Regions from separate parts of the Paenibacillus sp. 1182 genome, predicted to be linked through region 1. Evidence: riboswitches for the same ligand, from Rfam matches in the RefSeq annotation. Region 1 holds a riboswitch; each other region holds the start of a gene.
What was found. Region 1 has a riboswitch for glycine ahead of sdaAB (L-serine ammonia-lyase, iron-sulfur-dependent subunit beta). Riboswitches for the same ligand answer to the same signal wherever they lie in the genome.
Positions count from the first base shown of each region.

Region 2: another riboswitch for glycine. It lies ahead of gcvT (glycine cleavage system aminomethyltransferase GcvT); the one in region 1 lies ahead of sdaAB (L-serine ammonia-lyase, iron-sulfur-dependent subunit beta).
Region 3: another riboswitch for glycine. It lies ahead of JOD82_RS27435 (alanine/glycine:cation symporter family protein); the one in region 1 lies ahead of sdaAB (L-serine ammonia-lyase, iron-sulfur-dependent subunit beta).

Region 1 covers NZ_JAFICR010000005.1:10,811-20,696, reverse strand. Annotated here, with positions in the region: gene JOD82_RS11545 (ABC transporter ATP-binding protein) at 1-618, opposite strand, end outside; gene JOD82_RS11540 (ABC transporter ATP-binding protein) at 596-1,627, opposite strand; gene JOD82_RS11535 (DUF6359 domain-containing protein) at 1,956-3,560, opposite strand; glycine riboswitch at 3,776-3,891, shown strand; gene sdaAB (L-serine ammonia-lyase, iron-sulfur-dependent subunit beta) at 4,103-4,792, shown strand; gene sdaAA (L-serine ammonia-lyase, iron-sulfur-dependent, subunit alpha) at 4,782-5,681, shown strand; gene JOD82_RS11520 (Ig-like domain-containing protein) at 5,842-8,178, opposite strand; gene JOD82_RS11515 (serine hydrolase domain-containing protein) at 8,395-9,555, opposite strand; gene JOD82_RS11510 (pyridoxamine 5'-phosphate oxidase family protein) at 9,720-9,886, opposite strand, start outside.
Region 2 covers NZ_JAFICR010000009.1:85,043-94,928, forward strand. Annotated here, with positions in the region: gene ptsG (glucose-specific PTS transporter subunit IIBC) at 87-2,132, shown strand; gene JOD82_RS18425 (HPr family phosphocarrier protein) at 2,243-2,518, shown strand; gene ptsP (phosphoenolpyruvate--protein phosphotransferase) at 2,511-4,223, shown strand; gene gcvPB (aminomethyl-transferring glycine dehydrogenase subunit GcvPB) at 4,343-5,839, opposite strand; gene gcvPA (aminomethyl-transferring glycine dehydrogenase subunit GcvPA) at 5,836-7,191, opposite strand; gene gcvT (glycine cleavage system aminomethyltransferase GcvT) at 7,317-8,417, opposite strand; glycine riboswitch at 8,594-8,693, opposite strand; gene gcvH (glycine cleavage system protein GcvH) at 9,086-9,478, shown strand.
Region 3 covers NZ_JAFICR010000021.1:774-10,659, forward strand. Annotated here, with positions in the region: gene JOD82_RS27415 (beta-glucoside-specific PTS transporter subunit IIABC) at 1-1,347, opposite strand, end outside; gene licT (BglG family transcription antiterminator LicT) at 1,580-2,422, opposite strand; gene JOD82_RS27425 (LacI family DNA-binding transcriptional regulator) at 2,656-3,627, opposite strand; gene JOD82_RS27430 (glycoside hydrolase family 1 protein) at 3,841-5,298, shown strand; glycine riboswitch at 5,464-5,540, shown strand; glycine riboswitch at 5,559-5,653, shown strand; gene JOD82_RS27435 (alanine/glycine:cation symporter family protein) at 5,813-7,231, shown strand; gene JOD82_RS27440 (iron-containing alcohol dehydrogenase) at 7,289-8,461, opposite strand; gene JOD82_RS27445 (carbohydrate ABC transporter permease) at 8,610-9,437, opposite strand; gene JOD82_RS27450 (carbohydrate ABC transporter permease) at 9,460-9,886, opposite strand, start outside.

The DNA of each region.
Region 1 (9,886 bases):
CGTCAAATTAAATTCCTGCTGCACATCCTTCATAAAATTAAGCACCTGTGCCTGCACGGAAACGTCCAGTGCTGACACTGGCTCATCAGCAATGATCAGCTTGGGGTTTAATGTCAGCGCACGCGCGATCCCGATCCGCTGTCGTTGCCCCCCGGAAAATTCATGCGGATATTTATAGGCTGCATCGGCGTTCAAGCCGACCTTTTCCAGCAACGTCTGTACTTTTCTCCGTTCTTCCTCACTACTCAGCCTTTCAAAATTTCGCAGCGGTTCAGCAATGACATCCAATACGCGCTTACGCGGGTTAAGCGAAGAGTATGGGTCCTGAAAAATCATCTGAATATCTCTACGCAATGGATGACGATTGTTACTACTTAGAGCTGCAAGGTCCTTTCCTTTAAACAAAATCCGTCCGCTCGTCAGCTTATTTAGACCGATGATCGTCCTGCCTGTCGTCGTTTTCCCACAGCCAGACTCCCCCACCAGCCCGTAGGTCTGGCCTGCCTCAATGCTGATCGACACGCCATCCACTGCTTTCACCTGATCGATAACACGCTGGAAGAAACCACCGCGCACCGGATAGTGCACCCTCAAATCATTTAACTCCAGTAGTGCCATGAGCAGCCTCCCCCTTTGCCTCGTCTTCAAAATGAAAATGCTGATAACATGTACAACGGACCCAATGTCCAGGGGAAATTTCATTTAATTGGGGATGGTCTTCATGCACCCTCTGCTGAATCCAGGGAATACGTGGAGCAAAGCGGCAGCTATTGCGGGGGATATCTTGTAATGAGGGAACAATGCCGCCGATGACATGCAGTGATTCCCCCTTGGTATGCGATCCCGGCATGGAAGCAAGCAAAGAACGCGTATACGGATGCTGTGGTTGCCTGAATAATTCAAAAACATCAGCGCTCTCCACGATTTCTCCGGCATACATGACCACCACGCGGTCGGCTACTTCTGCCACAACACCAAGATCGTGCGTAATCAGGATAATACCGCTCCCAGTCTCCTGTTGAAGCTGTTTGAGCAAGTCGAGAATTTGCGATTGGATCGTTACATCGAGCGCAGTCGTCGGCTCATCTGCAATAATAAGAGAAGGTCGGCAAGCTATGGCAATCGCGATCATCACACGCTGCCGCATCCCTCCTGACAGTTCATGCGGATACTGATCATACACACGCACTGGATTCGGTATATCTACACTTTCCAGCAGCTCCAGCACACGTTCCCTTTTTTGCTTCGTAGATAGTGACGTATGATAATCGAGATTTTCCTCAATCTGCTTGCCAATGCTCATCAACGGGTTGAGTGCTGTCAACGGGTCCTGAAAGATCATGCCAATTCCCGCTCCGCGGATTTTATTCATTTGCCCTGAGGAAAGACGGTTCAAGTCCGTTCCTTTAAAAAAGACCTCCCCCTCTACACGCGTGCGTTCCATGTCATGCAGTTGCGGGATCGAAAGCGCTAACGCGCTTTTGCCACAGCCGGATTCTCCGACTACAGCCAGCACTTCATTGGGGTTGACCGTCAGATCCAGATGGTCGACTGCGGGGTGATATTGATCCTGGATGCGAAAAGATACGGATAATCCTTTAATTTCCAACACAGGTTCGGTATTCAATGCGCGCTTCCTCCATTCTCCATGGTCTTGTCCCGCTTATTCTCACCATGTTTGATGTTTAAAACCTCTCATGAACATTACATACCGTTTTTGTCGGAATAATTTGAATACATCCTATCACCAGTATATGGATATATCAATTAAGATTATGCTATCAACATCATTTAAAAAATCAATGATCCAGCAATAGTGCGGCCTTTCTGGCACAAAATGTAATGAAATAACCAACCACAGGTTAATTTTCATCACAAAAAAAGTCGCCTGATCCCTCAGCAGGGATCAAACGACTAACTAACCCAAGCTCACATTGAGCTCCTGACAATATAATTTACGAAGCCGCTCCATAGGAGCCAGACTTGAATGTTCTAGGATCGTACCATTTGTAGCCTGCTGCCGGAGCAGACCAAGGCTCAGGCTGTGGTTCCGTGGACGCCGCAGGCTCTTCGAATGGCAGAAGCTTCGTTGGTTGATCCAGAGTCAAACCTGCCACATCGGACAATTTCGTGTAGTCCTGCTTCCATGCAAGCCATTGAACCGTTTGCACCAGGAAGGTTGAATCATCCACTTCTTTGAAGCCATCATATGTCTTCTTCGACTGTCCGTTTTCCTCACGCACATATTTCGGTGTAGCATCTTCTACAGGGGAAGAATCACCGATGAATGCTGCCTTGCCTTGGCCTACCTTGGAGATAGCGGCATAAGGTCCTTCCGCACGGCCCCCGCCGTTATAAACCCCCTGATCTACCGCATTACCCCATTTTTTCGTGCCTGAAGGGATGTAAGCAATGCCTTTAGCCTTGGTAGGATCAATAATAGCCAGCGTAGATCCTGCATGCATGGCAATCGAGCGCACACCCTTGGTAATACCGAAAGATTGATCTGCGGCTACAATGTCGGTAGCATTCACATCACCGAGCGCATTGTAACGGAAACGAACGCCAAAGTTGGCCGCCAGCCAATCGGAGCTTGTTAATCCTTGCATTGCCGGTGATGCAGCTTCTTCTGCAGTCATGCCTTTGGCCGGATTAGTATAGGCTCCACGACGGTAGCCATTCATAACCTCGGAGGAATCCCAACGGTTTTTGTTACGATCTGCATTATAATGATCGGAGATGAAGAAGACGCTCCCTCCGCTATTCACGTATTGCAGCAGGGCAGCCTGCTCGGATGCCTTAAAGGCAACATTCGCTTCACCAATAATGAACACATCATATTGGCGCAGCTTGTCATAGGTTATAGCCTGCTCTCCATAAGTAAAAGGAATGGGACGATTTAATGGGTCTACCGTAAAGCCTACATTACGCAGTCCATTGGCAAAGTCGGAGAAGGCGCCTTCAATGACCCAATCTGCTGCACCAGCGGTCTGTGCGTGCGTATTATCGAACAGCACCTTTTTGCCTTTTCCATCCGGCAATGTAGTACCGGGTTGACCCGGGTTGCCAGGTTCAGGTTCACCAGGTTCACCTGGTTCCCCCGGCTCGCTTCCGTTCACCAGTTCAACAGCGCTTGGGCTTTTCACTCCACCAAAATTATTGTAGGCGCCGAGTGTACCCGTCACACGGATTTTGCTGCCAATCAGCTCAGGATGGCCTGTTAGCCCAAATTGCCCTCTGTACGCGGATGTCAGCTGTACATCCAATAGATTAGACGTGCTACGTTCATTGGCCTGGTCGGCAATCAGTACGTTAAAATCATTCGCAAACGGAGAAGAAAAGTTAGCCGTTTTCGATCCGGTAGCATGTCCGACGATATAACCTTCTACCGTCACCGTACCTCCACTGCTTTGGCCCTGAAGTGCTTCAGCTACTGTCAATGCTCCCTCTGCCTTGACCTGACCGAACGGAACGAAGATCCCGATCAGCAGTGAAACGATCGCTGCTAGATGCAGCATCCCTTTTAAGCGTGAACCTGTGAACCGCAAGCCTTTTACCATACGTCAATATCCCTCCTATGATTTCCATAAATGTACTTGTCCTCTATCAGATTAGCCGCCAATCTTCTAATTCCTTCCTGATTTCATCCATAATTATGTAAACTTTAATCTTTTTTATTGGAAATGCACCTGTTTATGTAAAAATTAAACCCTGTGATTGACACCGAGCACGTCATACATTACGCTAAGAAAGACATGTAGAACGGTATACGCGAATGAAGATGACGGGAGAGTCTGTCCAGGGGGCTTACACTCTGGCGGCACCGAAGGAGCAAGACGCCAGCACCCGGCTGGCGGATAATCTCTCAGGTCCATGTATCGTCATCTGACGCAACTCTGGAGAGAGCGCAAGCCACCCAAGGGGTAAGGCGGTAAGAACACCGCACGAAACTCTCAGGTAACGAGGACAGAGATAAGGGAAACTTCCTTATCCTGTCCTTTTTTGTGCTCACATTGTGCGTCAGCATTAGGAACCGTCATAACCGCGCAAAGACGCGGAAATACCATATAGTATGGTATTAGAACATACAGGGGGCCACACCATGCGTTTCAAAGATGTATTTTCTATTATCGGCCCGGCCATGACCGGACCTTCCAGTTCACACACCGCAGGCGCGGTGCGACTCGCACGCGTTGCCCGGCACTGGCTCGGGGCGCAGCCTGACCGTGCCCGTATGACACTGTACGGCTCCTTTGCCGATACGTATAAAGGACACGGTACGGATCTGGCGCTCATCGCAGGACTGCTTAATTACGATACGGACGATCACCGGATTCCAGATGCCGAGCAATGGGCCGAGCAAGCCGGGATGACCGTGGAATTCGCCGTCAGTGGACTCCCCGCTCCTCATCCGAACACCGTCCGTTTCGAGTTGTGGAAGGGCGAGGATCAGCGCACACTGCTGGGCTCCTCCATCGGCGGCGGCAGCATCCATGTCCAGCAACTCAACGAATTCCGGGTCAATCTGACCGGGGAGCTGCCTACGCTGGTGCTTCTCCACTCGGATAAGCCCGGTACATTGGGCGCAATAACTTCAGCGCTGGGCGCGGCCCACATTAACATTGCCTATATGCACGTAGATCGCAAAGGCCGGGATGGTGAAGCACTCACCGCCATTGAAACGGACAGTTCTGCTCCAGCTGAACTGATTGCGGAACTGCGTTCTTTACCTCATATGTATGAAATTAAGATGATTAATTTGAAAAAAGGAGCTGAATCCGATGCGGTTTAGCCATCTGCATGAGATCAGCGCTTTATGCGCTGAAGAATCCACCACGATTGGCCGCTTGATGATTCAAGAGCAGGTACAAGAAACGAATACAACGGAGGAAGAAATCTTTCGCCAAATGTCTGATTATTATGAAATCATGAAGGAAGCTGTTCATCGCGGTCAGACACAAGACACCGTATCCCGCAGTGGATTGACGGGCGGCGACGGCAAGCGCCTGGCCGAGTATCTGCGGTCAGGGGAGACCTGCTCCGGTGATGCCTCCGCGCTCGCCATGGCTTATGCCCTCTCCGTGTCGGAGGTTAATGCATCTATGGGTCGCATTGTCGCCACTCCTACCGCAGGCTCATGTGGAGTTATCCCTGGTGTGTTCATCAGTGCGCAGGAACGGTTCGGCTGGGATGATGAGCATATGGTGAACGGCCTATTCGCCGCTGGAGCCATTGGCTACGTGATCGCCAACAACTCCTTCATTTCTGGCGCGGAGGGAGGCTGTCAGGCTGAGATTGGCTCAGCTATCGGGATGGCCGCTGGCGCTATGGTCGAGCTGCGCGGTGGTACGCCTGAACAAGCTGTTCACGCCGTGGGCCTCGCTCTTAAGAACACGCTCGGCCTGATTTGCGACCCCGTCGCCGGACTCGTGGAGATTCCGTGCATCGTGCGCAACGGGCTGGGAGCCGTGACTGCGCTTGCCGCAGCGGACATGGCTTTGGCGGGTGTGCGCAGCGCTATTCCGTCTGACGAAGTCATTGACGTGATGCTTGAAGTCGGCAGCGCGATGCCGTCGAAGCACCGCGAGACCGCCAAAGGCGGCTTGGCTCAGACGCCGACTGGCAAGCGTTTGACCGAATCACTTACACGCAACGCATCAATCAAGAAGAATAAGTCGTAATTTCTAAGCTTTAAACCAATTACTTCTCCTCTATAAAACAAGGCGACTACCTCTCCCCCACATTGTCCTAGGGAAAGAGAATTCGTCCTTATAAAGAAAAGAGCAAGCATATCGTCGCTGGACGTATGCTTGCTCTTTTTCTTTTTAGTCGGGTTACAGATTACTGAACGGTTACCTGTATCTTCGTCATTTTACCTGCATATTTCACAGTAATTACTGCTTTGCCTTTGCCCTGTGCCTTAATGTTACCGTCTTTGACGGTCGCCACAATAATTCTGGACGAGGACCAGACAGCCGGTTTGGAAACATCCTTCTCCGACTCATCCTTATACGTGGCTGTAGCCGTAACCTTAGCCAGCTGTCCTGCCTTCAAATTCAAGGCGACTTCGTCTGTTTGCAAATATTTAAGCGTATCAACATCTACAGGTACGCTGATGATCTTCCCGCCGAACTTCGCCTGAATGTTAGCTTTACCGTAGCTGACCGCGGTAACCTGACCCTTTTTAACAGTGGCTACCTTATAATTGGACGTTTTCCATTCAGCTTGGGTTGTAACATCCTTTTCTTTACCATCGCTCGATTTAACCACAATCGCGATGGTTTTTTGATCTCCAGATTTGAGCGATAGCGCGATTGCATCCGCTTCAATCTTTTGCGCTACGTCCACTTCTACCGTAAACGTAATGTTTTGCTTGCCATATGAAGCAGTCACAGTTGCCTTACCACTACCATTCGCTTTGATCAAACCTTCGCTAACTTCAACCACTTTTACATTGCTAGTTGTCCAGGTGGCATCCTTGGTTACATCTGTTTTTGTACCACCACTCTTAACTCCTGTTACTTTCAGCTGCTTCGTTTCCTGAGCACCAAGCGCAATTACACGCGAGTCTGTTTCCAGACGGTCTACAAGGCCCACTTGTACGTTAATTGTTAGTTTTTTGCCATTATAGGTCGCTGTAATAACCGCTTTACCAGCAGATTTACCCGTAATCGTTCCTTTGGACACAGAGGCAATATCTTCCGCGCTTGAAGCCCATTCTGCATCCTGTGTTACATCTTCCTTACGCCCATCCGCATAAGTAGCCGTCAAAGTTGCAGTATAGTCCTCATTAATATCAATCGTTGCCGTTTTGGAGGACAGAGACAGATCCCCGGGTACATTTACGGATACCGTAGCTGTAACTGTCTTGCCGCCATAAGAAGCGGTGATGGTAGCCTCACCTGTTTTATAACCTGTGACTTCCCCCGCGCTGACAAAAGCGATATCTTCATTGCTGGACTTCCACTCTGCCTTACTTGTGATATCTTCTTCCGTACCTGTTACGTACGTTGCGGTCAGCTTGAGCTTTTTGGATTCCTTGGCATTCAAGCTCAGCTTGTCCTCGCTCAAATCCAGAAATCTAGAGGTTTCGACATCTGTCTTGATCGAAACGGTCTTATCTCCATACTTAGCGGTCACCGTTGCCGAACCCGCACCGATGGCCATAATCGTTCCTTTATTCACCGTTGCAATTTTTTCATCGCTTGATGCCCAAGTAGCTTTATCCGTGATATCCGTTACTGTTCCATCCGGGTAAACAGCAGAAACCTGTATTTTTTTAGATTCATCCAGACGGAGAAAAATATTGGATTCGCTGGCTTTCAGCTTATTCGTTTGATCGACATCCACCGAAATCGTAGCGGACATCGTGCCATATTTACCTATAATTGTCGCCTTTCCCGCGCTATAGCCGGTAATCGTGCCTTTCAGTACATCCGCCACAGCTGCATTGCTGGAGCTCCACTCAGCGGACTCTGTCACGTCCTGTACCGATCCATCCGGGAACGTCGCTGAAAGTTTAACCTTCTCAGTATCCTTCAGCAAAAGAGAAACCTCTGATGAACTGACATCAAGACGTTTAACTTGCTCTACCTGTACAGCAATGGTTACGGTCTGCTGACCATATACGGCCTTAATATTGGCTGTACCTGCTCCCTGAGCGGTAACCAAACCGTTAACTACAGTTGCAATCTTTTGATTATCCGAGGTCCAAGTAGCATCACCCGAAACCTGAGCTGTTGTATTATCACTGTATGTCGCTGTCAAATCAACCTGTCCTGTACCGCTTGAACGCAAGTTCAGGCTTTGTACACTAGATGTCAGCGCCTTAACCTTTTTCGTTACATGTACCTGAACCGATTGTACCTTATCTTTATAGGTCGCAACCACGGTGGCTTCCCCTTCAGCCTTGGCCGAAACTGTACCATTATACACAGTAGCAATAGCTGTGTTATCACTTTTCCAATCCGTGCTTACGGTTACATTCGAGGTTGTCCCATCACTAAAAACAGCCGTAGCCGTCAATGCAGCTGTATCTCCCTGTTGCAAAGTTACCTCGTTAGAGGAAAGAACAATCTTGGAAAGCACCGCATCCGCAGCAGATGCAAACCCTGCATATGATGTAAAACTTGAAATCAGGATGACCAACGCCAGAAAACCGGACCATCTATTCTTCAAAATCTAATTCCCTCCCATTTCAAAACTTAAATTACGGATTTCGCAAAATCCTTATACCTACGTTTTATGTCGTCATATGGAAAAGAATAGTTTAGGCTTCGAGGGAAATTTGGTCCTTATTAACTAGATCATTTCTGATAAAGATTTAGACATTACAATTTGTGTAGCTTCAGAGCCATAGTGAAGAGTTTTCACAACAGATCCACAATCCCGCATTTACAAACAGCTATAAGCTGCCGCGCGAACTCTCAAATGATGGTACTCTTCCATATTGGGATCGAGCTGATGCATATATACGACGGAGAATTGTTCGCTCGGATCTATAGAAACCCAGGTGCCTGCCATTCCCGTCCAGCCAAATTCTCCAATCGAGCTGTTTGCATGCCCAGCCGCTTTATCCATTAACGTGCGTACACCAAGTCCATAGCCATAACCTGTATGGTATGAATTGATGAAATCCGATAGTTGAGCTGTATTCAGATGATTGGTGCGCATTAAATCAATGGTTTTTCTCCCCAATAAGTTCACACCGTTTACCGTGCCGCCATTTGACATCATTTGTGAAAATGTGAGGTAATCTTTGACTGTCGAATATAAACCTGCGCCTCCGCCTTCATATATAGCATCTGGCTGATGATATTCATCCAGGAAACCCTCCATTTTTTCAAGTTTTCCGGCGTCTGTCCGTTGATACATGGAGGCCATCCGCGATTCAATATCTCCACGATAACGGTAACCTGTATTGTTCATTCCAAGTGGATCAAAGATTTCATCCTTTAAAAATTGTCCTACTGATTTACCTGAAATCACTTCAATAAGACCTGCAACAAAATCATGTCCATATCCGTATAACCAGCGTGTTCCGGGCTCAAACGCAAGTGGAACTTCAGAAAGCGCTTCAATTTCTGTGCGTAGGTCATATTTCCCCTGCTTTTCCTTTAATCCTGCAATGGCCTTCTGCATAGCTTTTCCTGTTTCTGAAGACTCGGAAGCGTAAGGAAGACCCATACTCATATTGAATATATGCTTGATTAAAATGGGATTCTCTGCCTTATCCACGTAGGTGTATCCGTTAGGAGCGGTTTTGAATACATGCGCATTACGATATTCGGGAAAATATTCATACAAGGGTTCATTCAACAAAAATTGCCCACGTTCGTACAGCATAAGTGCAGCCGCACAGACAACAACCTTTGTCATGGAAAACAAGCGATACACTGTATCCTCAGTGATTGGTTTTCGGGCTTCCAGATCAGCATATCCATGATACCCTTCATACAACACTTCACCATTCTGGGCAATGGCACAACCGCAACCTGCCGGCCCATTTGCTATAAATTGTTGCAATAGCTGATCTACCTTGTCAAAACGAGACATATTCATCCCTCCTATTTTTCCTTCAAAAGAAACAAGCTTCCCCTCGCGCTCTAATTCTTGTTCCAACAAGTTCAGCGTGATTTCTTGTAAGCGCTTATTCCCTCGCATTTATTTTAACGGTAAACTTGGTAAATACATAGATTATTTATCATAATCAGATGGCTTTACATTAACAGCTCAGCCACCGTTTCCTTCCAGCGATGGATCACCGATTCCGGTTCCTTGAGACGAACCGTGACACCTGTCAAAATATCCGCATATTGGGCCGAATCCTCTCTGGCTGCAAAAACATGAGCCGCAAATCGCTCACGTACATGCTTGGCTCCGGGCA
Region 2 (9,886 bases), on a different contig from region 1:
GGTTGTTTTCAAACATACTTAAATCGGCTCATGCCTTTTTTGTTGTTTTGCCTCTGTTCTAAATTTCAGAGAAGGATGTGGAAGGTATGTTTAAAAAGCTTTTCGGCGTTTTACAGCGTGTCGGTAAAGCATTAATGCTTCCTGTAGCGATTTTGCCAGCTGCGGGGCTTTTATTGGGTATCGGTAACATGCTGGTCAATCCTGATTTTCTCCAGTATATTCCGGCATTAAATGCGGGCTGGGTTCAATCGGTTGCGACGATCATGATGAATGCCGGACAAATCGTTTTTGATAATCTGGCACTGTTGTTCGCAGTCGGCGTAGCCGTCGGTCTGGCGGGCGGTGAAGGTGTAGCAGGTCTGGCTGCCATCATCGGTTACCTCGTTATGAACATTACTCTGGGTACAGCCGTGGGTGTCACACCTGGTCTGATTGCTCAAAAAATACCGGGTTATGCGAACGTGTTGGGAATTCCAACGCTTCAAACCGGGGTGTTCGGCGGGATAATCATCGGTATACTGGCCGCAGCCATGTACAACCGCTTTTTCAAAATTGAGCTTCCTTCGTATCTGGGCTTTTTCGCGGGTAAGCGTTTCGTTCCAATTGCAACGGCGGTATCCTCACTTATTGTCGGACTAGCACTGGTTCTGATCTGGCCTCCAGTTCAACAAGGACTTAACGCAGTATCTCACTTTATGGTGTATTCCAACCCGACTTTGTCGGCGTTCCTGTTCGGGGTTATCGAACGCGCGCTGATTCCATTTGGTTTGCATCACATTTGGTATTCACCGTTCTGGTTTGAGTTTGGTGAATATGTTAACAAAGCAGGTCAAACTGTTCACGGTGACCAGCAGATCTTCTTCAGCCAGCTTCGCGACGGAGTGGCTTTGACAGCAAGTACGTTCCAAGTGGGTAAATTCCCATTCATGATGTTCGGTTTGCCAGCAGCAGCGCTTGCGATGTACCATGAAGCAAGACCAGAACACAAAAAATATGTAGCAGGTATTATGGGTTCAGCAGCATTGACTTCGTTCTTGACAGGTATTACGGAGCCACTGGAATTTTCCTTCCTGTTCGTAGCTCCACTGCTGTTTGCAGTACACTGTATATTCGCAGGTCTGTCATTTATGACCATGCAAATTTTACATGTCAAAATCGGTATGACCTTCTCAGGCGGATTTATTGACTTCCTGATTTTCGGGATTATTCCAACCCGTACGCCTTGGTGGTATGTAATCATCGTCGGTCTGATTTTGGCAGTTATTTATTACTTCGGATTCCGATTCATCATACGGAAATTCAACTTGAAAACACCAGGGCGTGAAGAAGCCACAGAAAATGTGGATGGCGCAGCAACTGGTAGTAGTGACGAGCTCCCACACAACATTTTGGCAGCTTTCGGCGGTTCATCGAATATCAAGCATCTGGATGCTTGTATCACACGTCTTCGGATCGAGGTTAATGAGAAATCGAACGTTGACAAAGCTCGTTTGAAACAACTTGGCGCATCGGGTGTCCTTGAAGTCGGTAACAATGTACAGGCAATTTTCGGTACACGTTCCGACACCATTAAAACTCAAATGGCTGATATCATGGCTGGACGTACACCTGCACCAGCTCCGGCGCAACCTGCTCCACAAGAGGAGAAGGAAGCTGGAGAAGAACAACAAACCATTATTGTAGAAGATATTGTAATGCCTGTTAACGGCGAATTGGTTGATATCTCGACGGTTCCCGATCCGGTATTTGCAGAACGTATGACAGGTGACGGCTTTGCGGTCGTGCCAAATGATGGAACGATTGTGTCCCCTGTTTACGGCAAAGTATTCAATGTATTCCCGAGCAAGCATGCGGTTGGTATCCAATCCGATGGCGGTAAAGAAGTGCTTGTTCATATCGGGGTGAATACAGTGAAGCTTAAAGGTCAAGGATTTGACGTTTTGGTGAACGAAGGCGATCTTGTGTCAGCTGGCCAGCCTATTATGAAAGTAGACCTGGAATACGTGAAGGCAAACGCTAAATCCATCATCTCACCTGTCATTTTTACTAACCTTCCTGAAGGTTCTTCGGTAACTTTAAACAAAACTGGAGTATTGAAGGCTGGCGAAGATGGTATAATTACGATAAAATAAACTCTATGTGTTTCGGATTAGTTGATTAGGCGGCTTAGGCCGTCTGATCAATTATTCGGTATACTGCGTGTAAACAAATATTATCTTTAGGAAAGTGGGAGGAACAAATTATGCAAACAACTTTTAGAATTACGGATGAAGACGGTATCCATGCACGTCCTGCAACTGCGCTGGTAAATACAGCTAACAAATTCAGCGGTGCTGAATCTTTTGCCGAAGCTAACGGTAAAAAAGTAACTTTGAAATCCATTCTGGGTGTATTGTCTCTGGGTCTGGAACAAGGCGATACTATTAACATTATCTGCGAAGGCGCTGAAGCTGCCGAAGCACTGAAAGCTCTTGAAAATGTAATCGTCAACGAAGGGCTGGGCGAAGTTCATGCTTAAGATTTCTGGGATTGCCGCTTCGGCAGGCATAGCCATTGCCCGGGCGTTTATCTTGGAGCATCCGAATTACGCTGTAGAGAGACGCGCGGTTGGTGATGTTGAAGCTGAAATCGCAAGATTGGATGCGGCTTTGGCACAATCTCAAACCGAATTGGAATCGATTAAGGAGAAAACGCTTAAGGAACTGGGAGAGAAAAAAGCAGAAATTTTTGCATCTCACCTGCTCATTTTGAATGACCCTGAATTGATCGATCCGGTTAAAGCTAAAATCAGAGACGAGCAGCTTAATGCTGACTATGCTTTGAATGAAGTAGCTACACAGTTCATTTCCATGTTTGAAAACATGAAAAGTGCCTATTTGCAAGAACGCGCATCGGACATGCGTGATGTAACCAAGCGGATCCTGAATCACCTGCTTGGTGTTCATTTTGTTAGTCCTGCAGAAATTGCCGAAGAAACGATTGTGCTTGCAGAAGATTTGACACCTTCCGACACAGCTCAGCTGAACCGTGAATTTGTTAAAGGTTTTGCAACGAATATCGGCGGACGTACTTCGCATTCGGCTATTATGGCTCGCTCACTTGAAATTCCTGCAGTTGTGGGAACGAAAAATATATTGTCTCAAGCTAAAAGCGGCGATTTGATTATCGTTGATGGTTTGGATGGTCACGTATTCGTGAACCCTACCGAAGAGATTGTTGCAGAATACCGTGCTAAACAAGTGGCATACGACAAGCAACGCGAAGAGTGGCGCAAGCTGCGCGGCGAAGCTACGGTTTCTGTCGATGGTGTCCATGTCGAACTGGCAGCCAATATTGGTACGCCTAATGATGTAGCTGGTGTCCTGGACAACGGTGGTGAAGGCGTTGGCTTGTACCGTACGGAGTTCTTGTACATGGGACGCGATAAGCTTCCATCCGAAGAAGTACAGTATACAGCGTACAAAACTGTTCTGGAAAGAATGGAAGGTAAACCGGTTGTAGTCCGTACTTTGGATATCGGTGGTGACAAAGAACTTCCTTATCTGGACCTGCCGAAAGAAATGAATCCGTTCCTCGGATTCCGTGCTATTCGCCTGTGTCTGGATCGCCAGGATATTTTCCGCACTCAATTGCGTGCTTTGTTGCGTGCGAGTGTGCATGGTAACTTGCGCATCATGTTCCCAATGATTGCTACGCTGAACGAATTCCGTGAAGCTAAAGCTGTTTTGTTGGAAGAAAAGGAAAAATTGGTAGCTGAGGGTGTATCCGTATCCGAAGAAATTCAACTGGGCATCATGGTAGAAATTCCTTCTACAGCGGTATTGGCTGACCAATTCGCAAAAGAAGTAGATTTCTTCAGTATCGGTACAAACGATCTGATTCAATACACAATGGCAGCGGATCGCATGAACGAGCGGGTTTCTTACCTGTATCAACCATACAATCCATCCATTCTGCGTCTGGTGAAAATGGTTATTGATGCCGCTCACCGTGAAGGACGTTGGGTTGGTATGTGTGGCGAAATGGCAGGAGATACAACAGCAATTCCGTTGCTGCTGGGTCTCGGACTTGATGAGTTCAGTATGAGCGCCACTTCCATTCTGCCAGCACGTAGTCAAATTTCCAAGTTGTCCCGTGCGGACATGGAAAAACTGGCTACAAAAGCTCTGGACATGCAAACAGCAGAACAGGTTGTTGAATTGGTTCAAAGCATCGAAGGCTAAGGAAGGGTATTACATTTCAAAGGTTATATCTTTTTCCAACAAAAAATTGCTGTGTACATACAGCAGCCGGTATCTAATTAGATACCGGCTTTTTTGCATCCTTTAAGTAGAATTTGTTTTCAACTGCATGAGCAATTCAGTACAGGTTTGCGGGCTGCAGTAGTTTCGTCCAATCGTGTGACTGGAGTAGTATATGGTGCATTGAGCACCAGCTCAGGGTTCTCTTCTGCTTCCCGCGCAATATGAATCATAGTGTCGACAAAAGCATCAAGTGTTTCCTTACTTTCTGTTTCCGTGGGCTCGATCATGATGCACTCCTCTACATTCAGCGGGAAGTAAATTGTAGGTGGATGGTAGCCGAAATCAAGCAGACGTTTGGCTACATCAAGCGTGCGCACTCCAAATTTTTTCAAGCCTCGCCCTGACATCACGAATTCGTGTTTGCAATGTCCAGGGTAGGGCAGATCAAAATATGGAGCGAGCCGATGCATCATGTAATTGGCATTGAGTACAGCACATTCCGATACACGCTTTAAGCCATCAGGACCGTAGCTACGGATATAGGCATAGGCACGGACGAGAATACCGAAGTTCCCGTAAAAGGCTTTAACCCGTCCAATAGAATCTCCCTGTTCCCGGTCCCAGTGGTACACCCCCTGTGGATCCCGTGCGACAAGCGGCTTGGGCAAATAAGGGATGAGCCGTTGCTTTACGCCGACAGGCCCAGCGCCGGGGCCACCGCCACCATGCGGGGTACTCATCGTTTTGTGCAAATTGAGATGCACTACATCGAAGCCCATATCTCCGGGACGGGTAATCCCCATGATGGCGTTGGAGTTCGCCCCGTCATAGTAGAGCAGACCCCCCGCGTCATGCACGATGGCAGCAATGTCAGTGATTTGCTTCTCGAACAGCCCAAGCGTGTTCGGGTTGGTCAGCATGAGCGCAGCAGTGTCGTTGCCTACGGCTTGACGCAGCGCATCCAGATCCACTAGCCCCTCAGGGGTGGAAGGAAGGGTGACTGTTTCGAAGCCTGCGACGGTTGCACTGGCGGGGTTCGTTCCGTGCGACGAATCCGGCACGAGCACCTTGGTACGTCGCTCACTACGTGCTTCGTGGTATGAGCGAATCATCATCAGCCCGGTCCATTCGCCATGGGCGCCCGCGGCGGGCTGAAGCGTGACGGCATCCATGCCAGTTAACGCAGCCAAATCATTTTGGAGCGTATGCAGCAACTCCATGGCACCCTGGATGCTCTCCTCGGGCTGATATGGATGGATTTTGGCGAAGCCTGTATATCGGGCGACATCCTCATTCACCTTCGGATTGTATTTCATCGTACAGGAGCCGAGCGGATAAAATCCATTGTCCACGCCAAAATTGCGCCGGGACAAGGCGGTATAATGCCGAATAACGTCTACTTCGGATACCTCGGGTAATGCTGCAGGTTCGCTGCGCAGCGTATAGTCTGGCAAAAGCTCTGCCACCGGGCGACGGGGAACGTCGCACTCGGGAAGGGAATAGGCGATGCGACCCGGACGGCTCAATTCAAAAATGAGCGCTTGATCGTGTTCCTTTAACAGCTCTTGTTTCTGATCCTGTCCGGTATGTGTCATAGCAATCCCCCCAAGGTGTGCACAAATTGGTCAATCTCTTCTTTGGTTCTTTGCTCCGTCACGGCAATCAACATGTGACCAGCAAGTTCCTCATAGTCCCGGCCCAAATCGTAGCCAGCGATAAATCCAGCAGCTAGCAGCTCGGCCTGGAGTCTGCTCATATCTGTACCCTCAGGCAGTCTCAGGGCAAACTCGTTAAAGGTCGGTGCGTTAAACGAGGCAGTTACGCCCTTCAAGCTCAGCAATTGCTCTAAAGCATACCGGCTTTTATGCAAATTTAGCTCGGCTACTTCCTTGATCCCCTGTCTACCCATAACAGACAAGTATACAGATGCAGATAAAGCTAGCAACGCTTGATTGGAACAAATGTTAGAGGTGGCCTTTTCGCGGCGGATATGCTGTTCGCGCGCTTGCAAGGTCAGCACGAAGCCGCGTTTACCATTGCGATCAGTGGTCTGACCCACAATACGGCCGGGGATACGGCGCATATGTGCCTGAGAAACGGCAAAGTATCCACAGGTCGGACCGCCGAGAGAAGAGGAGATGCCAAGTGGCTGCGCGTCTCCTACCACAATATCCGCGCCCTGTTTGCCGGGTGTCTCCAGCAAGCCAAGTGCCAGTGGGTTGGCACTGACGACCAAAAGACCTTTGTGTGCATGGATGAGGTCAGCCATCGGCTGTAGATTTTCCACGGCTCCGAAAAAGTTGGGGCTTTGGACCAAAACAGCCGCGGTCTGTTCCGATACGGCCGCCGCTAACGCATCAGCATCCGTTACACCGTCCGAACAGCCGATCTCCACGATGTCCAAATTCAATCCGCGTGCATAGGTTGCCAATACCTGACGTGCCTCTGGATGGACGGACCTCGATACGATAAGCTGTTTACGGCGGGTAGCTGCGGCGGACAGTGAGCCCGCTTCCGCCAGTGCAGTCGCTCCGTCGTACATGCTGGCATTAGCTACAGCCATGCCCGTCAATTCGCAAATATACGACTGAAATTCGAAAATGGCTTGTAGCTCGCCTTGGCTTACTTCCGGCTGATAGGGGGTGTAGGCTGTATAGAATTCCGAGCGTGAAGTGATGTGCTGGATGACCGACGGAATATGATGATCATAAATTCCTGCGCCAAGAAAGCTGGCATGTGTGTCTGTATTGGCGTTGTGTCCAGCCAGCTCGGCCAAGTGGCGGGTTAAGGCTTTCTCATCGAGTCGAGAAGAAAGAGGGAGTTCCCCTTGATATCGAATGGCCTCTGGAATGTCACTGAATAAATCATCAATGGATGATACACCCACCACACGCAGCATTTCGGTTTGATCTTGTTCAGTCATAGGGAGATAACGATGCTGCTTCATAGGTTCTGGCTCCTTTCGAAAAGCAAAATTTTAAATCGTAATTAGCTAATAAAAAAGTGTGAGCTGAAAAACCCGGAAGTTCATATCTGACATGTTTGCTTTATTGGAATGAAGAGAGTTTAAGATTAGCGCGGGCGTTTATAAAAGGGTGCTGCCACTACCTCGGCACGCAGGCGTTTGCCACGAATCTCAACCTCCAGCGGTGTGGAGAGGGCACTAAAACGACTGTCCACCAAGGCGAGGCCCAGATTACGCTTCAAGGTGGGCGACTGAGTCCCCGTTGTGACCTCACCGATGCGTTGTCCTTCTGCGAATACCGGATAATGGGCGCGTGGGATGCCGCGATCAATCATTTCCAGCCCGATCAATTTACGAGGAATCCCTTGATCTTTCTGACGTTGCAGTGCTTCTCTACCGATAAAATCTCCTTTATTCAGCTTGACGAAGTACCCTAGACCGGCTTCAAGTGGTGAAATCGTGGCAGATAGCTCCTGTCCGTACAGCGGCAACCGAGCCTCAAAGCGTAGTGTATCCCGAGCACCAAGTCCAGCGGGAATCAGCCCATACGACTCACCGGAACGAAGCAAACCCTCCCATACGGCGGGTGCTTCCGCAGCAGGTACATAAAATTCAAAACCGTCTTCGCCCGTATATCCGGTTCGTGAGACGAGTGCTTTTGCTCCGAACAATGGCACGTTCTCATGAAAGTGGAAAGATGCCAGATTCGTAATATCCGTATCTGCCACGGCTGCGGCAATACGTGCTGCTTCCGGTCCCTGCAATGCCAGCAATGCTATTGAATCAGACACATTCTCCATGTGAACGGATGCAGGCACATGACGAAGTAACCAATCCCAATCCTTATCAATGTTGGAGGCGTTCACAACGAGCATGTAGCGCTCCGGTCCTTTGCAGTAAATAAGCAGGTCGTCTACTACACCTCCATCGGGGTAACACAGGAGTGAATATTGTGCCTGACCTGGTTCCAACTGGCTGACATCATTCGTGGTCACCCTTTGTAGAAAAGCTTCGGCCTCTTTGCCTTCAACCAAAAACTCACCCATATGCGATACATCGAATAAACCCGCACGTTGCCGGACGGCCTCATGCTCCTTTTGGATACCGCTAAACTGAACGGGGAGCTCCCAGCCGCCAAAGTCAATACAACGAACCCCAGACTGCGTCCCGTAGGACGAATATAGCGGTGTTTTTCGCAAATTAGTCATGTTTCCACTCCTATCCGGTGTGATCGGCAAAACAAAAAAGACAGGCCGAAAAAAACGTATAGACAGCAGTCTATACTCTTTTTTCAGCTCTGTCCTTGATACCAGAAAGTTACCCCGGTATGTACCGGGTTTCCTCTTGGGTGATCCGCTCCAATAGCGAATGCTCTCCAGAGATGCGTCCGGCAGAGGTCCTTTTGCCTGAGAGATTCACCTGCAATGCAGGCTTACTCCTTCGGCGCTACCTTCGGGATCAGCAGTATATTACCTGGCTTTGCAGATAACAACTTGATCCGATTCGCGTGCACAACTGTCTCACAAGCGGCAACAGCTATGCGAATCTTTTTGGCAGTCTCTCCCTCTGCGTTCATCCGCGTTTGCAGTTGTCGGGTGTTTCCCAAAGTATTTGCTATAACCCATTAATACGCAAATTCATTCAAAATGTCAATAAAAATGTCATCAAAAACAATAGAAAAAACATTTAATATATAAATAAGGATATGTAAGCGTTTGTTATAAATTATTATATTTTTATATAGAGCGCTATAGGAGGTGATATGAAGTATTTTTGTTAGTATTATTGACATGAGTGTTCGTATTGTCATAATCTTAACCTGTCTAATACAGGTGAGCAAATGCGATTTTATTCATATGGAAGTGAGGGGAACAGAATGGGTGAAGTGAAGCAGCAACTTTGGTATACAGACGAACATGAGTGGGTTCAGCGGACAGAGAATGGAACGGTGCGGATTGGTATTACAGACTTTGCACAGCACCAACTGGGTGATATTGTTTTTGTAGAATTACCTGAGGCGGGAGTAACGATTGAGCAGGGAGCGGAGATCGGTACGATTGAATCGGTGAAGACGGTATCCGACCTTTTTGCTCCGGTGACGGGAACCATATTAAAAGTGAATGAAGCGCTGGAAGGTACACCTGAGCTAGTGAATGAATCTCCATATGACAAAGGTTGGATGGTAGAAGTAGAGATGGATAAAGATGTGGAGGAATCATTGGGCAAACTACTGTCGGCGGATCAGTATGAGCAGTTGATTTCGGAGTAATAAATAGAGCAATGCAGCATGAAATAATAGCGTGTTATTCGGAATTTTATATTGATTTTTAATTGAATAAGAGCATCGTTAGTTTGCTCGATTTTTGTATAAAATAGTCGCTATGATTTGACGTAGCGGCTATTTTTTTGTCTTTTTTTGAAAACGTAATTACGTGTGTTGTTCTGATATAGTGGGTTGTCCCCATATAGGAATCATACATAATCCAGCGCGGTTTTTCGACTAATTTCTATAGCTACAGGTCATATTAAGAAGAATTATGCAGGTATAATATCTTCCTGGATAATTTAAATTTAAATGTTGTCATCAACGTTCATGACGAAAGTACGTTTTCATTTCGTTGATGAAGATAGCGCTGTCATTTAGTATGAATTTTAAGAAAAGGTAGTGATGCTTACC
Region 3 (9,886 bases), on a different contig from region 1:
TGGATCATCAAAGCCCAAAATCATAACCAACACAACTGCGAGTACAAAGGCAACGAGCAAACCGATGACTACCCACAAGAATCCAGCTCCAAAATAAGTTGGCAGCGCCAGTAAACTAGGCAGGGAGAAGGATTTTGCAGTCGCTCCGCCAGAAGCGATAATAGCGCCCCCAATACCACCGGATATGCAAGCATAAATGAAAGGTTTTTTCAATTTCAAAGTTACACCATAAATCGTTGGTTCTGTAATCCCGAATACAGCTGCCAGTGTAGAGGAACCCGCCAAAGCCTTCATTTGAGTATTTCGTGATTTCAGGAATACCCCCAGTGTTGCACCGGCTTGAGAAAGTACGGCTGCTGTAAGCATTGGAAGCATCGTGTCATAACCCAATGTTTGAATATTGGACAGCATAATAGGAACGAAGCCCCAATGTACACCGAAAATAACAAACACTTGCCAGAATGCACCAGCCACAGCTCCGGCGATCAATGGGCTTAAATTGTATACCCATGTAAAACCGTTCGCCAAGCCTTGACTGATCAGGTTACCGACTGGACCAAAGGCCAAAAACGTCAACGGAACAACAACTAGCAGTGATAGCATAGGGACGATAATGTTTTTAACCGATTGATGAACAAAGGAATTAAACCAACGTTCCACATAGGACTGTACCCATACCGCGAGAATAATTGGGATTACGCTGGAACTGTATTTTATCAGAATGATTGGAATCCCGAGAAAAGCCAGTTTTGCCGGATGATCCACCGCTGCAATAACATCCGGGTACACGAGTGCTCCAGCAACTGCGACCGATACAAAGGCATTTGTCTTAAATTTACGGGACGAAGTAATAGCCAGGAATATAGGCAAGAAATAAAATACGCTGTCCGAAGCGGCGTTCAAAATGAGATACGTACCGCTTGTAGTATCAATCCAATGAAGCGACGCAATTAAGGCCATAATCCCTTTGAGCAAACCTGCTCCGGCAAGAGCACCCAAGAGAGGTGAGAAAATGCTGGAAATGATATCGACCGCTTTGCCGAGAACATTTGTTTTTTCGGAAGATTCTTCCTTTTTGGCATTAGGATTGTCTGCATCCTGCAAATTCGTTTCTGCCATCATATGCTCAAATACTTGACCTACATTGTTGCCGATGACCACTTGGAACTGGCCGCTGCTTTCCACCACTGTAATGACACCAGGTGTTGCTTCCAGTGCAGCTTTGTCTGCTTTTGTGCGATCTTTTAATTTAAATCTCAAGCGTGTAGCGCAATGGAATACGGAATTGACATTCTCTTCGCCGCCAACGAGAGTCACTATTTTTTTAGATAGTTCTTTATCACTCATATTTAGAACTCCTTATGGGTTATTCTTGCTACTGATAGGGTTTACCGTTTACATTTGTTGCTAAGATGCGCCGGCATGCATCTTTTTAACCTTGTAAACAAGAAAAACCTAAACTCGTGGTGAAAACTGCGCACTCTTCCTATAAGGGAACGTCGATTTCACCATCAGTTTAGGTTTTGCCTGCCTTACCAGTCACAATCCATGAACGATGAGGGGTATGAAGTTGTTAGTCTTATATGTTATTACGCTCAGTTACCCGATGAATATGGATAGTTAGATATACGTATTCATCCTTGCTTAAATATTGATCGTATGTTTTTTCCAGATACTCATTGATCTTTTGGGCGCAAGCAAAAGCTTCGGTATACGTCTGCTTCACCTGGTTGTACAAGAATTCTTCACCACTGTGAATGACTTCTTTACGAATCACTCGCATCGCAAAATATTGCAAATGTGTCAAAAATCTCGAATAGCTAAAAGAAGACTCATCTAGCACAATCCCGTAATGGTACGTAATAATGTTCAATATATGTTGGACAATCTCAGTCATTTTCAGTGTAGATTTCATTTCGTTACCGTCAATCCGTGCATTCACCATATGCAATGCAATAAATCCCGCTTCATCTTCGCCCAATTTTACTCCGAGCGTATTTTCAATTTTTTGGAGAGCATCCAGTCCAACTGCAAATTCTTTTTTGTAAAAGCGTTTAATTTCATACAGCATCGCGTTTTGGAGTGCCAGTCCTTTTTCTTGCCGTTGTATGGCAAAATGAATATGGTCGGTCAACGTTAAATAAATATTATCGCTTAACTCCGTATCCAACACTTCTGTTGCATGGGTTACGATTTCATTCACGACCTCCAGATGAGATACAGGAATATCGTTCAGCAGCTCGGTTAGTTTGGCCGTGAACTCGTTTTCATTTAACATGAAAATCTTATCTATTTTATCATCATCGACTTGATCGCCAGCCACCTTTTTGAAGGAAATACCTCTTCCCATCACGATGACCTCTTTGCCTTTATCGTTTTTAGTCAATAGGACGTTGTTATTGAGCACCTTCTCAATAATCATTGAAGTTCCCCCTCCCATCCTTTACCAATAAAAAATGCCTAAGCACAATTCAATACTATTGTTAGCAATAGTACTCAATTGAACTCAGGCATTGCCCGCATCACCGGTCACAATCCTTCGATATAGTGCTATTGTAGCACAAAAAAAAGCGATTTCAACATTTTTTATTCTGTTTCGACAAAAAACATTTTATATCAAGACCCTTTTGCCTAATTTGCAAGTAAAGCGTTACCTTATGTGGTCGTACGTTCAATGAGGCTGTACTCTAGCGAATGAAGCTCCATTTGGCGTCCAATCAGCTGGGGGGAAAGCATGAAAAAAGCATTTTGTGCTTGAGCCATGATGGGATTTTGAATGGTTGTAATCCCCAACGTATGCGACAGCTCCGTGTTATCAAACCCAACAATCGCCAGATCTCCCGGTACGTTCAGCCGTTGTCTGCGTGCTTCGCAGAGAATGCCCACAGCTACATAATCGTTAGCACATAAAATAGCCTCTGGGAATTCCCCCCGATGCTGTAACAAATCCCGTACGACCTGTTCGCCATCACGGATATTATAAATTGAAGAGTGATTCCAGTGTTGCAACACTGACAGATTGTGCTCACTCATGATCTGTTCATAGGCTCGTTGTCTGCTATGGGTATTGATGCTGCTCGGACGACCAAAAGCATTGGCTATACGGGTATAGCCTTTTTGTATCAAATGCTTTAATGCTAGCATGTAACCTTCATATTGATCCATTGCGACGGAGCGAATATCGGTATGCTCCATTCGTTGCCAGGCCACGATCGGGCCATATTTACAATAGGTACTCAAAAAATCAGTGTCATTCACGCAGGAAATGATGACCAGCGCGTCGACTCTTTTTCTTTTTAAATCTTCAAAAGCTTGAAGCTCTTTCTTTTTGTCTTCTCCCGAAGTATAAATAATGGTCTGGAATTCATATTGTCCGGCGATTTCTACAAAGCTGTCCAGAAAAGCAAGAACAATTTCATTAATCGTTGAAGTGATGATACCAATCTGAAGCGTCTGACCCTTGGATAGGGAAATGGCATTCCGATTAGGAACATAATCTAATTCCTGCATGATTTTCAAAATCTTAGCTCTTGTTTCATGACTGACATGGGGGGACTGATTTAATACTCTGGATACCGTAGCCTTGGAAAAGCCCGCCAGTTTTGCAATTTGATCAAGATTCGACATGGTGCTTCTCCTCACATAAGAAAAAAATACTTGACATGAAACGCGTTACAACAATTAGGATGCTTATGAGGGCATTACATCTATTTTAAAGCATCTGTCAATGCATTTCAAAGGAGAACGGTTACCGTTAGGTATGGATTCACATTTGCAGCATTTGATGGGATTACTTAGGCCAAAGTAAAAATCTTATATACGGAAAGAGGTCTTTATACCATGACGAAGATGCTAAAAGGATTTCCGAAAAACTTCTTGTGGGGCGGGGCAACTGCAGCCAACCAATTGGAAGGTGCTTTTGACGTAGATGGAAAAGGCTTGTCCAGCGCAGACATGATTGCTTATGTACCCAAAGCGGAACGTAAGAACGATCACGCTATAGAGATTTCGTCCGAGCGACTCGAAGACATTTTGGCAGGCAAAGTCAATGCCCGTTTCCCAAAACGTGAAGGTGTGGACTTTTACCACCACTACAAAGAAGATATTGCATTGTTCGCTGAAATGGGCTTTAAAGTATTTCGTATGTCCATCCACTGGTCGCGGATTTTCCCGAATGGCTATGATCACGAGCCGAATGAAGCAGGATTGCAATTCTACGACAATGTATTTGATGAGCTGCGCAAATATAATATTGAGCCCTTGGTAACATTGTCACATTATGAAACACCGCTAGGTCTGACTCAGAAGTATAATGGCTGGCTGGGTCGTGAAGTCATACAGCATTACGTCAATTATGCCGAAACGGTGTTTACACGCTATAAGGATAAAGTAAAATACTGGCTGACCTTTAATGAAATCAATGTAATGACCATGAGTCCGTTCACCGGTGGCGGTGTGGTTATTGACCGTGTAGAAAACAAACAGCAAGCGATATATCAAGCATTGCATCATCAATTTGTAGCTAGTGCACTGGCAACCAAACGGGGACATGAGATCATCCCGGGTGCTCAGATCGGCTGTATGTTGGCACGTATAGAAAGCTATCCACATACGTGTAACCCAGCGGATATACTGAAAGCCCAGCATGAAAATCAGATGAACCTATTCTTTACGGATGTGCATGCCCGTGGGGAATATTCCAACTATATGAATCGTTATTTTGAAGAAAATAATATTGTGATCCAGACAGAACCCGGCGATGACGAAATTTTGAAAAATAATACGGTTGATTTTATCTCATTTAGCTACTACATGACCTTGACCGTATCGGCAGGTCCAGAAGGCGAGAAAGCAGCAGGAAACCTGATTGGCGGCGTGAAAAATCCGTATCTGCAGTCCTCCGACTGGGGATGGCAGATCGATCCGATCGGCCTGCGTGTTACACTGAATACGTTTTATGATCGCTATCAAAAGCCTCTGTTCATCGTGGAAAATGGCTTGGGTGCATATGATAAGGTGGAAGAGGACGGCTCTGTGCATGACACGTATCGCATTGATTACTTGCGTCAGCATATTGTCCAAATGAAGGAAGCGATTGCCGACGGTGTTGATCTGATTGGTTACACCAACTGGGGCCCTATCGACCTTGTGAGCATGTCTACTTCCGAAATGTCCAAGCGCTACGGATTTATTTACGTTGATCTGGATGATGACGGTAACGGAACGCTCAAACGCTCCAAAAAAGACTCTTTTAACTGGTATAAAAATGTGATAGCAACCAATGGTGAAGAATTGTAATTTCATATCGTCTCGGGCGGGTATAGCAGAGGACATCCTAAGGATGCAATCTGCTGTACCCGCTTTTTTGATAGACATAATAATATTTCAGAGGGCTTCACAAACTTTTCACTTGTAATAAGCTGAAAGTTTTCTGTATAATGAATAAAAATTTCATATGTCTGGTTGATGTTTGCGGGAGATGGAACGAAAGTTCCGACCGAAGGGGCAAAACTCTCAGGTGCTTAGGCTGTTTACAGCCACAAGCGGGGACCGTAAACGGACAGAACTCTGGAGAGACCCTTAATTGGGCGCCGAAGGTGCACCGCAGAGAACATCTGCTTAAACTCTCAGGCAAAAGGACAGAGACGCGAATAACCTGTGACAGGGAATGCCCTAGGCTTTTTTATGAGCTATTAGAGGCAGAAACCTGCACAAGATGGTTGTATTTTTTCGTGCCTTTAACCTCTCCAGGAGTCGAATCAGCTGATTTGACTCTTTTTTGTTTTCTAATATGCTGGAGGAGCGGGTTGAAATGAATTTGGTACATGTGTTAGAAGCGATTAGCAGTTGGATATGGGGGGCGCCTCTCATCATTCTTGTCATGGGAACGGGGTTGTGGCTGACCATACGTCTGAAAATGTTGCAGGTATTCCGCCTGCCCCTGGCGATCAAGCTGATCGGTAAGGCCCCGAATGAAGGCAGCGGGGATGTAAGTAGTTTTGCGGCTTTGAGTACGGCGCTAGCGGCTACAGTTGGCACAGGAAGTATTGTCGGCGTAGCGACAGCCATTAAGCTGGGCGGGCCGGGTGCCTTGTTCTGGATGGTCGTTGCAGCCTTTTTTGGGATGGCGACGAAATATGCGGAAGGTGTACTTGCAGTAAAATACCGGGTGAAGGATCGGAATGGACAATTTTCCGGCGGCCCGATGTATTATATTGAGAAAGGTCTAGGACGTCGTTTTAAACCGCTGGCGATGCTGTTTGCTTTTTCGGGCATGCTGGTGGCGTTGTTCGGGATTGGAACGTTTCCGCAGGTCAAAGCGATTGTATCTTCGACGGAAAACAGTTTTGGCGTTCCGCCCATTGTAACGGCACTGATTATAGCTATCCTTACTGGACTGGTTACTATTGGAGGACTCAAAAGCATTGCCAAGGTATCGACGAAGGTCGTTCCTTTTAAAACAGGCTTGTACGTACTGATCTGTCTCATCGTACTGATTCGGTTTGCTGACCAGCTTCCTGCCGCAATTGCGCTGGTGCTCCATTCGGCATTTTCAACTACATCTGCAACGGGCGGATTTGCCGGAGCTACGATTATGCTGGCGATGCGAAGTGGGGTAGCCAGAGGTATTTTTGCCAATGAGGCCGGATTGGGGAGCGCACCGATTGCAGCCGCAGCTGCCAAAACCAAATGGCCTGCGGAGCAAGGGTTGATTTCCATGACAGGCGTGTTTATTGATACGATGGTTATTTGTGTGATGACCGGGTTGACGCTACTGGTTAGCGGTGTGTGGAGCGGGCCTACCGATGCGGGTCTGATGACTCAGCAAGCATTTTCCAGCGCATTCCCGCTGGGGGCAGAACTGCTCACAATTATTCTGATTATGTTCGCGTTCACCACCATGCTCGGCTGGAACTATTACGGGGAACGCTGTGTTGAATATTTGCTTGGGGTCAAGTGGATTAAGCCATACCGTTATCTGTTCATTCTACTCGTTGGCGGGGGCGCGTTCATTAAACTGGATGCGATTTGGCTGCTGGCAGATATCTTTAACGCAATGATGGCTTTCCCGAACCTGATTGCACTGCTCGGCTTATCAGGCATTGTCGTTGCAGAAACCCGAACCTATATGGATTCTCTGAATTCTAGTAAGAAAAAGGGCATTCTTGCAGGTGCCAGTGTAGGGGCAGCTATTCAAGTAGAAGAAAAGGGACAAACGGTTAATTCATAAATTTCAAAAGGGAGTGCTCTCAGCCATCACAGGCTTGAGGACACTCCCTTTTGAATGTTATAACGATGCACGCAAAATAGCTAAAATATCTTCTTGATTCAGCTTTTTATAATTACCGAAGCCTCCATATTCCATTTCACGGGCTGCAATGGTTGCGATTTTTTCCAATTGCTCATCATTAATATTGTAATCGGCCAGGGTGGAAGGGGCACCGAGACTTGTCCAGAATGCACTAAGACGGTCAATACCCTCCAAAGCGATTTCTCTATCTGTTTTATCTACGGTGTCTAAGTCAAACATGCTGAGCATCAGCCGTTTCATGCGTGCAGCATCCTGATCCACCGTATGTCTCATCCAGTTGGGGAATAGGATCGCCAGACCGCCAGCATGAGGAATATCATATACAGCAGATAATGCATGTTCAATCGTATGCGAAGCCCAGTCCCCGAAGTAGCCCATTTGCAGTGTTCCGTTAAGAGCAATCGTTCCGGCATATAAAATCGTTTCGCGATGCTCGTAGTTGTGCAAATCCTCCAACAGCTTAGGTGCAGTTTCGATTACGGTTTGCAGCACGGAAAAGCACATACGATCTTGCAACGGTGTATTTTTAACATTGTGAAAATACTGTTCAAATACATGGCTCATCATATCCACCATGCCATATACCGTCTGATCACGTGGCACAGAGAAGGTGTTTTTTGGGTCCAGAATCGAAAACTTCGGATGCGTCACCGCGCTGCCCCATACGTATTTTTCGTTCGTTTCCCAGTTGGTGATGACAGAATCCGGATTCATTTCTGAACCGGTGGCGGCGAGTGTGAGGATGGTGCCGAATGGTAGAGCCTCGGTCGGCATGTGCTTTTTGTTGATAATATCCCACACATCGCCGTCATATTTAGCCCCTGCTGCGATGGCTTTGGTGCAATCAATAACGCTTCCGCCGCCTACTGCAAGTAAGAAGTCGATGTTTTCATTTCGGCAAATGTCGATGCCCTTCTTAACGGTAGACAAGCGCGGATTCGGCTCTACGCCGGACAATTCATGAATGTTAAGATGTAGCGGCTCTAACGCGTTTAATACCTGGTCATACAGACCATTTCGCTTGACACTTCCGCCTCCGTATATCAGTAAAATATTTTTGCCGTAATTCAGCAGCTCCTGCTGCAGTTCTTCAATTTGATTGTCTCCAAATATTAATTTGGTGGGGTTATAATATGTGAATTTGTTCATCTGGAAAGTTCCCCTCAGTTCATAGTTCATGTTCAAATCGTAAATCGCTTAACCTGATTGCCTGTTGAATACCTAACTTTACCATGTAAGCTATTTGAAATGACGATTAACTATTATACATGAAATGAATAAGGGAATTCAAGTGAATCTAATCTTTGACCGCACCAGCGGCAAGATCGGAAATAAACTGGCGGCTAATGAAAAGAAACAAAATAATAAGTGGCAGTACAGCAAGCAGGGTGCCCGCAATGACCATCGCATAATCCGTATTGTAAATCCCGTTTAACTGTGACAGTGCAATCTGGAGCGTGAATTTACGCTCATCCGTTAAGACGATTAGCGGCCATAAATAATCATTCCAGGCTCCTATAAAGGTAAACGCGCCGAGAAAAGCGAACGCAGGACGTAGAATAGGCAGTGCTACATTCAAGTACAGTCGAAAAAAGCTGCATCCGTCCATCCGCCCCGCATCCAGCAGCTCCTTTGGAATGGATTCTTCCGCATATTGACGAATCCAGAAAATGCCGAAGGCATTTACCATCCCCGGGATAATAAGCGCTTTGAACGTACCTACCCATCCAAAGGCGGCCATCATGACAAAGGAGGGGACAAGCGAAAGTTGTGAAGGGACCATCATGGTAGCTAGCAGAACGATAAATAGCACTTTTTTGCCCGGAAAATCAAACTTGGCGAATGCAAAACCTGCCAGTGAATCGAAAAACAGAACCAATAAGGTAACAGAACCGGCTACAAAAAGGGTATTAAAAAAGGCTCCGGCAAAATTAATCTGCTGTAATACTCTAGTTATGTTATCCAAGAAGTGGCTACCAAACCACAATTGCGGTGGAAAACGATAGATGTCTGAAGTTGTACGGGTTGCCATAACGATCAGCCAGTAAAATGGAAACATCGACAGGATGATTCCCACCAACAATCCGGCATATAAAACAAAGGATTTTGCACGTGTCTGTATCATGTTGTGAAGCTCCTTCCCATCGTTATTTTTTACCTTGAACGAGTTTCCAGTTGATGATGGAGAATAGAGCAATGATGAGGAACATGCCCCATCCGACGGCTGCACCATATCCAAAATAGTTGTTAATGAACGACTCGCGGTACAGGTATAAAACGATGGTCATGCCACTTGCCCCGGAACCGCCGTCATTACCGACCAGGACCTGTGGCTCGGTGAAGAGTTGCATACCGCCGATGGTGGACGTAATGACCGTAAACAGAATGACTGGGCGCAGCATGGGGATAGTGATGCGGAAAAAAGCTTGCGCTCCGGTTGCTCCGTCTATTTTGGCGGCCTCATACAGCACATGCGGAATACTCTGAAGTCCGGCCAGATAGATGATTGCGTTATAGCCCATCCATCTCCATACGACCATAGAAGAAATGGCAATTTGGATACCCCATGGCACA